3 regions of the Agarivorans sp. D1326 genome follow, and region 1 is predicted to be linked to each of the others. Evidence: predicted binding sites of a transcription regulator. Region 1 holds the regulator's gene; each other region holds the start of a gene.

Region 1 (4,280 bases):
CGCTCGCCAAAAGACAATACTTCGTTGCAGGTAAAGGCTGTAAGCCCACCTTCAAGAATACTAGCAATTTGGTGATGCTCGCCGTCAAGCGCTGTTAAGATCGGTTTGGCAGCTGCTTCATCAAGAAGCTCATTCACCAACTTGCTTTGAAATTCAATTAAACCGGTGAGCGCATCGGCTGCGGCATTATCGGCCTGTTTAGCCAACTCAATAATATTGATTAAACGGTTAGTGGTTTTACCCGCTGCCGATACCACAATTAAATCCTGTGCTTGGGTATGCTCGGCCACAATGGCCGCCACCCGCTTAAAGCACCCTGCATCAGCTAAGCTGCTGCCACCAAACTTATGCACATGTCTATTTACCGACATGACTTACCTCTCTACAACGCTGGTAAAACTACAGTTGGGCAAAGGCCTGCTGTAAATCATTAACTAAATCTTGCGAATCTTCCAAGCCTACCGATACCCGCAATAACTGATTAGAAATGCCAGCCTCTGCTAGCGCTTCCGCCGACATCGCAGCGTGCGTCATGGTAGCCGGATGAGCAATTAGACTCTCTACGCCACCTAAAGATTCCGCCAAAGAAAACAACTGTAAGCTTTTTAAAAACTTAACCATTTGGCTTTCTTCTAAATTCAATTCAAAACTGAACATAGCACCAAAGCCTTTTTGCTGGCTTTGCGCTAAAACATGCCCAGGATGCTCTGGCAAACCAGGATAGTAAATCTCGCCCACCGCTTCTTGCTGCTTTAAGCATTCCACCAAGGCTTGGGCGTTTTGTTGGTGCACATTCATACGCGCTTTAAGGGTACGTAAACCACGCAAAGTAAGGTAAGAATCAAAAGCCGACCCCGTTAACCCTAAACAGTTTGCCCACCACGCCAATTGCTCGGCCAGTTCTTCGTTGGCCGCAACCACCATACCGGCCACCACATCCGAGTGGCCGTTAATGTATTTAGTGGCCGAGTGCACCACAATGTCGGCACCTAACAAAATTGGCGTTTGCAAAGCAGGCGACAAGAAGGTGTTGTCTACCACCACCAATGCGCCTGCAGCATGTGCCTGCTCGGCAATGGCTTTAATGTCTACAATTCGAAGCAAAGGGTTACTTGGGGTCTCTAACCATACCAATTTAGGCTTCTTAGCCAATAGCTGAGCTAGAGCTGCGTCATCGTTTTGATCAACAAAAGCCACTTCAAAAGCATTCTTTTTAGCTAGGCTGTCGAATAAACGGTAGCTACCACCGTAACAATCATGCGGCGCAACCAATAAATCGCCTGGCTCAAGCAAGGCAGTAACAAGGTTAACCGCCGACATACCGGTGTTAGTAATTACCGCACCAGCACCATGTTCTAAATCGGCAATCGCCTCGGCTAAAATGTGGCGAGTAGGATTACCCGAACGGCTATAATCAAACTGGCGTTTTTGGTTAAAATCAGCAAAGCTGTAGTTACTCGACAAATAAATAGGTGGCACTACCGCACCGTGTTGGGTATCACTTTCAATACCGCTGCGCACTGCTATAGTAGCCGCTTGTAGATCTTTTAAAGACATTGCTGATTTACTCCCTCAATTTATCCTGCCACTTTACCACCAGCAAAAAAGACGTCAACACTTCTAGACGTCTAAATGTCTTTGCTGTTGGATTGCTAAGTCGCATTTCCCCCGTTACAATAGGGTCTCTTTAGTTTGGTGTGTATTGCAGAATGTCTACAGATTGGAATGGTGAGTGGATCAGCCCTTACGCTGAGCACGGTAAAAAAAGCGAACAAGTAAAAAAAATCACAGTATCTATCCCACTAAAAGTGCTAAAGATATTGACCGATGAGCGAACCCGTAGACAAATAAATAACCTACGCCACGCCACCAACAGTGAGCTACTTTGCGAAGCATTTTTGCACGCCTACACAGGCCAACCGCTCCCCGACGACGCCGACTTGCAAAAAGACAAGCCCGACCCGGCCTTAGAGAAAGCCGCCCAAGCGGAACTCAATAAAGAAGATTAACATTTTACAAGGCCGCTCACCGAGCGGCTTTTTTATTGCCTAAACCCAGCGTACAACAAACTATTTTCACCAACTATTACTCATAAACTGTAATCAAATTGGGGGCTTACCGGTCTGTAAACAGGCTCTTAATTTAAAATAGGTAAAAGGATGAAAACGTCGTACCCACCTCAGTTAGCTTCAAAGCTATCACTTGGCCTTTTATGTTTAAGGCTAAGCATTGCCCTCGTGTTTATAATATGGGCATTAGATAAAGTACTTGTACCAGAGCATGCTATAAAAGTGTTCTCTGGCTTTTACGGATTAAATTTAACCACCAATGCACTTATTGCCATGGGGCTTGCACAACTCGCCTTTATCGCAGCCTTTACCTTAGGTTTATGGAAAAACATCACCTACCTTGCGGTGTTGGTGCTGCATGCTGGTTCAACATTCTCTTCATTTGCTAAGTATCTAGACCCATTTAATAACTTATTGTTCTTTGCTGCTTGGCCAATGCTCGCTGCATGCTTAGCTCTCTATTTGCTGCGAGATTATGACACTTGGACTTTGGGTAAAGCTCACTCTTTAGAGCAGAGAGAAGAAGCCAACAACTAAGTACTAATTGATAAAACGAAGCCGCTGATTAAGCGGCTTTTGTTGCTTTACCTTACCTAAGGCTACGCTTGCCTCCATTTGCTTTATTTCTCATCTGTTAGCTAAACGCACCCGTTTCGCCTAACTGCGACGTCATTTTCTTTGAACAACCAAAGAAAATGAAGCAAAAGAAAGGTTGCCCCGCATTATCTGAACACTCAGGAGACACTAAATATGAAGTGAAAGTTTGTACTGCGTTTGCTAATGAGTTCAGCTGCGTATGTCTAACTTCGAAAGAAAATAAGCTCAGCAAAACATTAAGCAATCGACTTTCTAGTTTAGTTAGTTATCATCCTCAAAAAAATTTCTATTTTAAGTCAGTTAATAACGTCAAGGATGATCATGAAAAAGCTATACACAGCTGCGCTAATTCTATTAGCAGGATGTGCCAGTACTGAATCAAATACCGAAGTAACTTCAACAATTCTCGACTACGGGATTTACGGGCAATCAAGTCTCACAGGAGAATACTCAGCAAGCAATACGCCAAACGATTCGGTACTAACGGGTAAGAGTGGAAAAGTCACTAAGCAAACAACTGAGATAGCAGCTCAAGTGGGTACAACTTTTGGTTATTGTTTTGAAGTAAAAGCTGGACAAAAAAAGGTTGAAGTAACTAAATCGATTACCAGCCCTGAAATGATAGATGATGACGGGAAAATCTATACTTCGATGTCATACAGTAAAACGCTAAAACTAAAAAACGGGACAACGAGTAATTGTCATTTCTACTTCATCGAAGAAAAATGGGAAGCTGTTACTGGTAACTGGTTATTTGAAGTATTCCATGAAGGTAAACTTCTAACTAAAAAGCAATTTAGCTTAATCTAAAAACTATTAAGCCCCAGACACAAAAAAAGCGCCCTTAGGCGCTTTTTGTTTGCTGTGTAGCGTAAATAAGGCTGGCTTATTTTTTGCCCAATACAGCGAATTTCTTGTTGAAACGATCAACACGACCACCGGTATCAACGTTACGTTGCTTACCAGTGTAGAACGGGTGACATTTGTCACATACGTCTAGGAACATTGCGCCAGTGCGAGTAGATTTAGTTTCGATTACGTTACCGCAAGAACAAGTAGCAGTAAGTACTTCGTAAGTTGGGTGGATATCAGTTTTCATGGATTACCTCAATACTTGGGCCGTATCGCCATCTGGTCGCCACAATTGACACCAAACACCATACGAAAGCAACTCTATCAGAGCCTATAAATTTTAGGTGGCGGATCATATAAGAAGCCACCTAGCATAGCAAGCACCCAACAACAAAAAGCGGGCAAAAATTCGCCAAACGCTTAATTTGCTCCGCAAGGTGCTCTGCCAGTAGAATGAGACAGGTTTTTTGCTTGAGTTTATTCATTAGTGTCGATTGTTCGTGTTGCCTTAGCTATTCCCCTGCGTCGCCTTTTTGATTACAGCGTGCCAGCAAACACTCCAATGCCAGCCATTGGTACTCGCGTAAAGGTGCCTTTTGGTAAAGGCGAAAAAGTGGGTTTGGTAATAGAACACCCCAGCGACAGCGACATTGCCGAAGGTAAACTTAAACCTTTTAATGAATCACTCGATCAACAAGCATTGTTACCAGAAAGCCTATTTAAGCTACTTAATTGGGCTAGCTCTTATTATCACCACAGCTT
Region 2 (4,280 bases), on a different contig from region 1:
AAGAGGGCTACCACATTCCATACAGCGCAGAGCAGTATCCTTGGGGGTCTAACTCAAACTTAGTGAATCGCGGTATTTTCCTTACCTATGCAAGTGATTACAGTGGCGATAGTAAGTACATGCAAGCTTTGATACATGCCATGGATTACATCTTAGGGCGTAACCCGCTTGATCAGTCATACATCACTGGTTACGGCAGCAACCCGCTTAAGAATCCGCACCACCGTTTTTGGGCGCATCAAGCTGATGCTAATTCACCAAAACCGGCACCAGGTGCATTATCGGGTGGACCAAATTCAATCAGCTTTAGCGACCCAGTTGCGGCAGGTATGAAGGGCGGCTGTGTTGGCCAAACTTGTTTTGCCGATGAAATTGGTGCTTGGACCTTGAACGAAATTACCATCAACTGGAATGCACCTTTGGTATGGGTGACTACAGTGTTGGATGAACACCGTCTCAAGTAAGTAAATCCATAACAATTTAGTATTTTAGGCCGACATTATGTCGGCCTTTATTGCTTCAAAAATTAAGTAATTACTGATACTTGGGTGTAAGCACCAGCAGATTATGTGATCTGTCACGGCGTTCTAACGCTCAATATCATTGAAAACAAGTTCTTGGCTAAGTAGACGGTTATAGTGAGACAGGGAGTTATATCTTTCTAGGTCGCTATCACTATTTAGCAACACCGGGAGAGATATAATGCGAACTAGTGTTAGTTGTCAGAGAATCAATGTGAAAGATAAAAATAAGTTAGAGCAACGCTCAACTGTTTATGATGTCGCTGCGTTGGCTGGGGTTTCACCTAGCACTGTATCTCGGTTTATGAATCAAACCACTTATGTGTCTGATGCAAAACGTAAGCAAATTCAAGCTGCAATGATTGAGCTTGGCTATAAACCTGGCCAGCAAACCGGAGCCAGTGCTAGCAGCCGCACCATGACAATTGGTGTATTGGTGCAAGACCCAGATAGCCCGTTCTATTCATCTATTTTAAATGGAATTGAAGAAGTTCTGCTGGCTCAAGGTTACTCACATATTATTGTAACGGGCCACTGGAATAGCGAAGAAGAAATGGAGTCGATGCAGCTGCTGCTATCGCGCTCGGTGGATGGAATTATCATCGTAACTGGCGGGTTGAGTGACGAACAGGTAGTCGAGTTTTCAAAGAAAAGACCCATCGTTGCTTTAGGCCGTGAGTTAGAAGCAGCCCGCTTACGTTCGATAAAGATTGAAAATTCAGTGGGCGCTTACATGGCCACCAATCATCTTATTCAATTGGGCCACCGCGAGATTGTTCATATTAAAGGGGCCGAGGGGCATCCCGACGCTCAGCAACGTTATGAAGGTTATTGCCAGGCTATGGAGCATGCAGGTTTGCCTGTGAAGCTGCAGCTGGTTGAGCAGGGCGACTTTACCGAGCAAGGCGGTTTTGATGCGGTGCAGCGTTTGTTAACCAACAAGCGTCAGTTTAGTGCTATTTTTGCTTCTAATGATTTAACCGCACATGGCGCAATGTTGGCTTTATACAAAGCAAAGCGACCAGTGCCAGAGCGGGTTTCGGTGATTGGATTTGATGATGTGCCTGGCTCGGCGTTTTTCATTCCGCCGCTAACTACAGTGCGCCAACCCATATTTGATACCGGTTATGCTGCCGCCTTAACCATTTTAGACATGCTAAATGGTGGTGCTAGCAATAACTTCCGTATTCCTCCAGTTGAATTGGTGAAACGAGAAACCACCCAAGCACATATCCTCTAGTTAAAGCTTGCGAGTTTGCTGCCTAAGTCGTTTATAATCGGCTTAGGCAGACTTAACTACGTAGCTATGAAAACCAATTTAATCACTCGCCCTGGCTGGCATAAGCTCGATGAAGAATTAAAGTACTTGTGGAAGGTTAAACGCCCTCAAGTAACTCAAGCAGTATCCGAAGCCGCAGCACTGGGTGATCGCTCAGAAAATGCGGAATACAAAGAAGGTAAGCGAGAGCTTCGCCGCATCGATTCTCGACTAAGGTTCTTAACCAAGCGTTTAGATGCCCTAGAAATTGTTGACCATCACCCCCAACAAAACGGCAAAGTATTTTTTGGCGCATGGGTCGAGCTGGAAAATGATGAAGGCGATATCGTGCGCTACCGCATTGTTGGCACCGATGAAATAGACCCAAAGCTGGGTTACATAACTATCGACTCTCCCATGGCACGAGCGCTTATCGGTAAGCAAGTAGACGATGATGTGTTTGTAAAAACGCCCTCTGGCACTAAAGAGTGGTGGATTAATCTTATTCAATACACTCCTTTCGAGTAGCGGAGCTAATTCTGTTAGCTAACTATTCGTCTTAATGCATATTTAACCAGCAGTTAGCGGCTAAAACCCCCATGTTGAAAATAATTCATCTAAAGCTATGTTTAAGATGAATAGCGTTGACTTAAATAATCTTCTCTTTAGTATCTAGCAGTATAGACGTCTAAGTGTCTTTAACGGAGAAGGTCAATGGGATTTCACAACGCGCAACAAATCGAAACACTCAATCAAAGCTTAAGTGAGCTTAACCGCGATATTAACGTGTCCTTTGAGTTCTTCCCGCCAACCACCGAGACCATGGAGCAAACTTTGTGGTCGTCTATCGAGCGTTTGCAAACCTTAAAGCCTAAGTTTGTATCAGTAACCTATGGCGCAAACTCCGGTACTCGAGATCGCACTCACAAGGTGATTAAAGCAATTAAAGACCGCACAGGCTTAGCGGCTGCACCGCATTTAACCTGCATCGACTCAACGCCCGATGAGTTGCGCCAAATTGCTCGCGATTACTGGAACAGCGGAATTAAAGACATTGTGGCACTACGAGGTGATTTACCAGAAGGTTCCGCCAAGCCGCAAATGTACGCCAGCGATTTGGTTGCTTTGTTAAAAGAAGAAGCTGATTTTGATATCTCGGTAGCGGCTTATCCAGAGATTCACCCAGAAGCAAAAAGTGCCCAAGCCGATTTGTTGGCCTTAAAGCGTAAAATGGATGCCGGTGCCAACCGCGCCATTACCCAGTTCTTTTTTGATGTAGAAAGCTACCTGCGCTTTCGTGACCGCTGTGCAGCCATTGGCATTGAAGGGGAAATCGTACCCGGTATTTTGCCAGTATCTAACTACAATACCCTGAAAAAGTTCGCCTCTTTTGCCAATGTAAAAGTGCCAAAATGGTTACACAATCAGTTTGCTGGCTTAGAGCATGACCAAACTACTCGAAACCTAGTAGGCGCCAGTGTGGCCATTGAAATGGTTAAAGTATTATCGCGCGAAGGAGTGAAAGACTTTCACTTTTATACACTTAACCGCTCGGAGTTATCTTACGCTATTTGCCACACTTTAGGTGTTCGCCCAGCGGAAGCAGTGCCTGCTTAGTGACGAATACAGCTGAGAGATAAAAAGCCTAGCAATGCTAGGCTTTTTTGTATCGGGGAGGGCGGTTATAACAGTAGATTATCTTCAAACAAACTATTGGACAGATCTGCGTTACGGTGTTCTGCCCATCAGCACGGAGCTGGACATAAAAGGGTCAAACGAAGAATGATGACTAACTTTTGAGCCAAAAACCGTGCTTCAGATAAACATCATCATCGACATTTTTGCTGGTGATGATGTTTACTTAATTGTATTTAATTCTCACAAATTGAGACTTTATCTCCTGACAGGAATAGTTCTATTGTTGTCTTATCTTTCGAGTTGTAAACTGGTAGTTGGTAAACGGTAATTTCCGTTTGCACCTCATTGTTCCCTTGCAACTCAATCATCCTTTCGTACCAACTATTTAGGTTAACCTCTCTCCTTACTGCAATTTGATAATGGTGGTCAGATAACTGACTGACTTCAACTGTTTTAGACTCATCAGAGCTAATAAAAGCATCGCCAATAGGGAGTAACGTCGAATGGTTAACCTGGTAGCATTGTGCATATTCATCAATTAGTAATTGAAAAACTTCAGTAACGCTTAAATTAACTTTAAATGTCAGCGGCGGATATTTAGAATTTCTAAATTCTTCTGCGGTTTCTGGTGGCATCCCACAGCCGCCAAGCAAGGCAACAAAAAGCATTGAAATAATTCTCATGATTTCACTCTAAAAAATAAACAAGTTAGTTTTGACTTTATACTTATACATTAGCCACCACCAACAACAACTACAGTAATGATAAATCCAACATTGTAGAGTGCAAGGTTTTATAGAGGCAGGCATTCATTTACACGTTTAAATGGCAGTGTTTATACACTTGATAAGCTAATTAAATTA
Region 3 (4,280 bases), on a different contig from region 1:
GGCCATCGCTTTAATATGTTCTGGCGTTGTACCACAACAACCACCTACAAGGTTTAAGAAACCAGCGCGCGCCCATTCACCAATATGCTCAGCCATTTCTTTGGCTTCTAGATCATATTCACCGAAAGCATTAGGTAAACCCGCATTAGGGTGAGCCGACACATAGCTCTCGCTTACGCGGCTTAGCTCTTCAACATATTGGCGTAGCTCATCGGGACCAAGCGCACAGTTTAGGCCCATGCTAATTGGCTCTGCGTGGCGCAAGGAATTATAAAATGCCTCAGTTGTTTGGCCACTTAAGGTACGGCCTGACGCGTCGGTAATGGTACCGGAAATCATTATGGGTAAATCGATTCCCAATTCATCGTAAACTGATTTAACCGCAAACACTGCAGCTTTAGCATTTAAGGTATCGAAGATAGTTTCGATAAGAATCAGGTCGCTACCGCCTTCAATTAAAGCTTTAGTCGATTCTTCGTAAGCTTCTACTAACTCGTTAAAAGTAACGTTTCGGTAACCCGGGTCGTTTACATCAGGAGATATAGAACAGGTACGGTTAGTTGGCCCTAGCACCCCCGCTACGAAACGCGGGCGTTCAGGGTTTAACGCGGTAACTTCATCGGCCACCTCACGGGCTATTCTGGCTGCCTCTCGGTTTATCTCAGCAGAATAAGCTTCCATGTCATAATCGGCCATGGCGATAGTGGTGGCGTTAAAGGTATTGGTTTCGAGAATATCAGCGCCGGCAAGTAGGTAATCGCGGTGGATATCGGCAATGATTTTAGGCTGAGAAAGGACCAACATATCGTTGTTACCTTTCACATCGGTATGCCAATCAGCAAAGCGCTCTCCGCGGTAATCAGCCTCTTCAAACTTGTAAGATTGAATCATTGTTCCCATGCCGCCATCAATAATCATGATGCGTTGAGAAAGTTGCTTTTCTAATTGAGGCCTTGCTGACACGGGAACATCCTATTTCTTTCGCTGGTATTTCGAGACGGCAGTGTAGCACACTGCCTTTAAAGGCTTAGCTGCGATAAAGTTATATGAAATTATTTCAAGATATTATCGGATTTTGGTTTTAGCTCTGTTAAGTCGTACGGCGTGATTTGGTACACACAGTAATTTAGCCAATTGTTGTAAAGCAAATGACCATGACTGCGCCATGTGGCACAAGGTGAGTTGCCGCAATCATCTTGCGGATAATAATTCTCTGGTAACTGAGGATTCAAACCTTCTTGGCTGTCACGCTGATATTCGTTATCTAAGGTATCGGCGGCATATTCTGGATGACCAGTTATAAATACTTGACGGAAATCTTCACTGGCAAATAAATAGCTACCGGCTTCGGGGTTATCGGCCAATACTGTTAAGTCAGTTTCTTCGGTGATCAAATTAGAATCGAAGTGAGCATAACGCGACAAAGGCGCTAAAAAGGCGTCGTCAAAACCGCGCACTAAGGGGTTATGCTTATGCTTAGTTTGATGCCAGTACACCCCTGACAACTTCTTCTCACGTGTCTGCTTTTCTAATCCATACAAATGATACAACGCAGCTTGCGCCGCCCAACATAAGTACAACGTTGAAGTTACGTGAGTTGTCGACCAATCGATGATTTCTTTTACTTGGTCCCAGTAATAAACGTCTTCGAATGCAACTTGACCAAGCGGTGCACCAGTAATAATTAAGCCGTCAAAATTGCGCTCTCGCAATTTCTCGAAATCTCGATAAAACTTATCAATATGCTCTTGCGGAGTATTTTTAGACACGCGGTGATTAATCCGTAATAGCTTTACGTTCACTTGCAACGGCGAGTTAGAAAGCAAGCGAAGGATCTGATTCTCGGTCTCGATTTTCTTTGGCATCAAGTTAAGCAATACCACTTCTAAGGGACGAATATCCTGGTGAGCAGCACGGCTCTCCGGCATTACAAATATGTTTTCATTGCGCAATACTTCAGCAGCGGGTAACTGATCAGGAATACAAATTGGCATATAAAGGTTCCTTGCTAACAACAGGCAATGTATGTCTAGACATCTAGATACCTATTTTAGTTAGATTGTAGTGTATGTCTAGAACTTGTTAAAAGCAGCTGATTTTGTGTGCCAAATTCTTCATAATGCAGGCTAGACGGATGAAGTAGAAAGGAAAAATGGCAGAGTTAAAGCTAAATGTTGAACGCTTACAGATAGGAGTTTACGTAAAGCTTCCTGTTAAGTGGGGCGAGCACCCATTTATGTTCACCAGCTTCAAAATTAAAAGCCAAGACCAAATTGAGGTTATTCATAACCTAGGTTTAAAACATGTCATTGTTGTTCCTGAAAAGAGCGACAAACCACCGCTGCCCGTTGACCAAGAAAATGGCGATAGTAAAAAGGCCGACCCCAAAGCCCAAGAGAAAGCAGAAAAAGCCCTTTGGGAAGAAAAGCGCGCCCGTATCGAAGAACTTAAAAACTACCGTCGCAATCTGCAAAAAGTAGAAAAAGAGTTCGATCGCTCTATGGCGCAAGTCCGGGCGGTAATGTCTAAGCTCAAAAGTCGCCCGCTAAATGCGGTAGACGACGCAACTAGCTTAATTAACAACTTAGCCGATGACTTACTGTCCGGCGAAAACGTTGTACTTCATCTAATGAACGACAGCAAAGATGCTGACAGCTTTTATTACCATAGCCTCAACGTTTCTATCCTTGCGATGATGTTGGCTAAAGCAGCCGGTTTTTCCGAGCGTGATATTAAGATTTTGGGTCTTTCGGGATTATTCCACGATGTGGGTAAAATGAAGATCCCGGATAAGATTTTACGCAAGCCGGGCAAGCTAACTGCTCAAGAAGCAAACTTACTTAAAATGCACACCAAGTACGGTGCTGATTTTCTAAAGCTCTCTGAAACGTTACCGGCCAAAGTTAAGTTAATTGCTGAGCAACACCACGAGTTTTTAGATGGAAGTGGTTATCCCAAAAAACTTAAGGGTGAGCAAATCGACCGCTTGTCTCAGCTTATTTCAGTGGTAAATGAATACGACAGCTTGTGTCATCCACGTGATGTGAAGCAAACTCGCATTCCTTTCACTGTTATTTCATATCTTTATAAACAGCGTAAAGAACAACTAAATACAGCCGATTTAGGCATTCTGATCCGCCTGCTAGGTATTTACCCACCTGGCAGCGTAGTACAGCTTAGCTCAGGCCAAATTGGCTTGGTGATGTCGGTTAACTCTGAGCGTTTATTGTTTCCAGCGGTACAAGTTTACGACGCTAACATTCCACGTACCGAAGCGCCAATTATCGATTTAGAAGCAGCAGGCTTAACCATAGAAAAAGCCTTAAAGCCAAGCGCATTGCCCGATGCAGTGTTTGAATACCTTAACCCTCGGGCTCGAATTTCATACTACTTCGACCACAATAAACGTTTGTAATCATCCAATCCAAGTTGCTAAGCGATAACAAATTTTAGACAAAAAAAAGCCGGACCTAAGTCCGGCTTTTTAGGCTTGGTGTCTGAGTTTACTCAGCAGCTTCTTCAACTACTTCTTCAACTTCAGGACGGTCCAATAATTCAATGTATGCCATAGGAGCATTGTCGCCAGCACGGAAACCACATTTTAAAATGCGAGTATAACCGCCTGCACGTTCTTTGAATCGTGGGCCGATTTCAGCAAATAGCTTACCAACAACTTCTGCATCGCGAGTACGAGCAAAAGCTAGACGACGGTTAGCTACACTGTCATTTTTAGCCAATGTAATTAATGGCTCAACAACACGGCGAAGCTCTTTGGCTTTAGGCAATGTTGTCTTGATAACTTCATGGCGAACCAATGAACTGGCCATATTCCGGAACATAGCCTGACGATGGCTGCTATTTCGGTTCAATTGACGACCACTCTGACGATGGCGCATGACCTTATCCTTCTATATTAAGACGTTAAAACCAGTGACTACTTATCAGCGATGCTAGCAGGTGGCCAGTTTTCTAGGCGCATACCTAGAGATAGACCACGTGATGCTAATACATCTTTGATTTCTGTAAGCGACTTCTTACCCAAGTTAGGGGTTTTAAGTAGCTCAACTTCGGTACGTTGTACCAAGTCACCAATGTAATGAATCGCTTCTGCCTTCAAACAGTTAGCAGAGCGTACTGTCAACTCTAGATCATCGACAGGACGAAGCAGGATTGGATCAAACTCTGGCTTCTCTTCTTTTTCTTCTGGCTCACTTACGTCACGTAAGTCAACGAAGGCATCCAACTGCTCTGCAAGAATTGTTGCACTGCGGCGGATAGCT

The links. The regulator MetJ, encoded in region 1, represses methionine synthesis genes. The targets are predictions, from matches to a motif close to TAGACGTCTAGACGTCTA.
Region 2: the regulator MetJ is predicted to act here: its motif matches at 2,453-2,470, upstream of metF (methylenetetrahydrofolate reductase).
Region 3: the regulator MetJ is predicted to act here: its motif matches at 2,023-2,040, upstream of metA (homoserine O-acetyltransferase MetA).

What each region holds. Positions count from the first base shown of each region.
Region 1 covers NZ_JBTWEN010000012.1:108,477-112,756, reverse strand. The annotation lists gene metL (bifunctional aspartate kinase/homoserine dehydrogenase II) at 1-371, opposite strand, end outside; gene metB (cystathionine gamma-synthase) at 400-1,557, opposite strand; gene metJ (met regulon transcriptional regulator MetJ) at 1,710-2,009, shown strand; gene ACYFDN_RS19195 (hypothetical protein) at 2,238-2,606, shown strand; gene ACYFDN_RS19190 (DUF3859 domain-containing protein) at 2,988-3,476, shown strand; gene rpmE (50S ribosomal protein L31) at 3,553-3,765, opposite strand; gene priA (primosomal protein N') at 4,006-4,280, shown strand, end outside.
Region 2 covers NZ_JBTWEN010000005.1:26,106-30,385, reverse strand. The annotation lists gene ACYFDN_RS11020 (glycoside hydrolase family 9 protein) at 1-464, shown strand, start outside; gene ACYFDN_RS11015 (substrate-binding domain-containing protein) at 736-1,761, shown strand; gene greB (transcription elongation factor GreB) at 1,828-2,307, shown strand; gene metF (methylenetetrahydrofolate reductase) at 2,494-3,396, shown strand; gene ACYFDN_RS11000 (hypothetical protein) at 3,651-4,100, opposite strand.
Region 3 covers NZ_JBTWEN010000014.1:93,334-97,613, forward strand. The annotation lists gene metH (methionine synthase) at 1-963, opposite strand, end outside; gene metA (homoserine O-acetyltransferase MetA) at 1,053-1,994, opposite strand; gene ACYFDN_RS20315 (cyclic di-GMP phosphodiesterase) at 2,153-3,415, shown strand; gene rplQ (50S ribosomal protein L17) at 3,504-3,896, opposite strand; gene ACYFDN_RS20325 (DNA-directed RNA polymerase subunit alpha) at 3,935-4,280, opposite strand, start outside.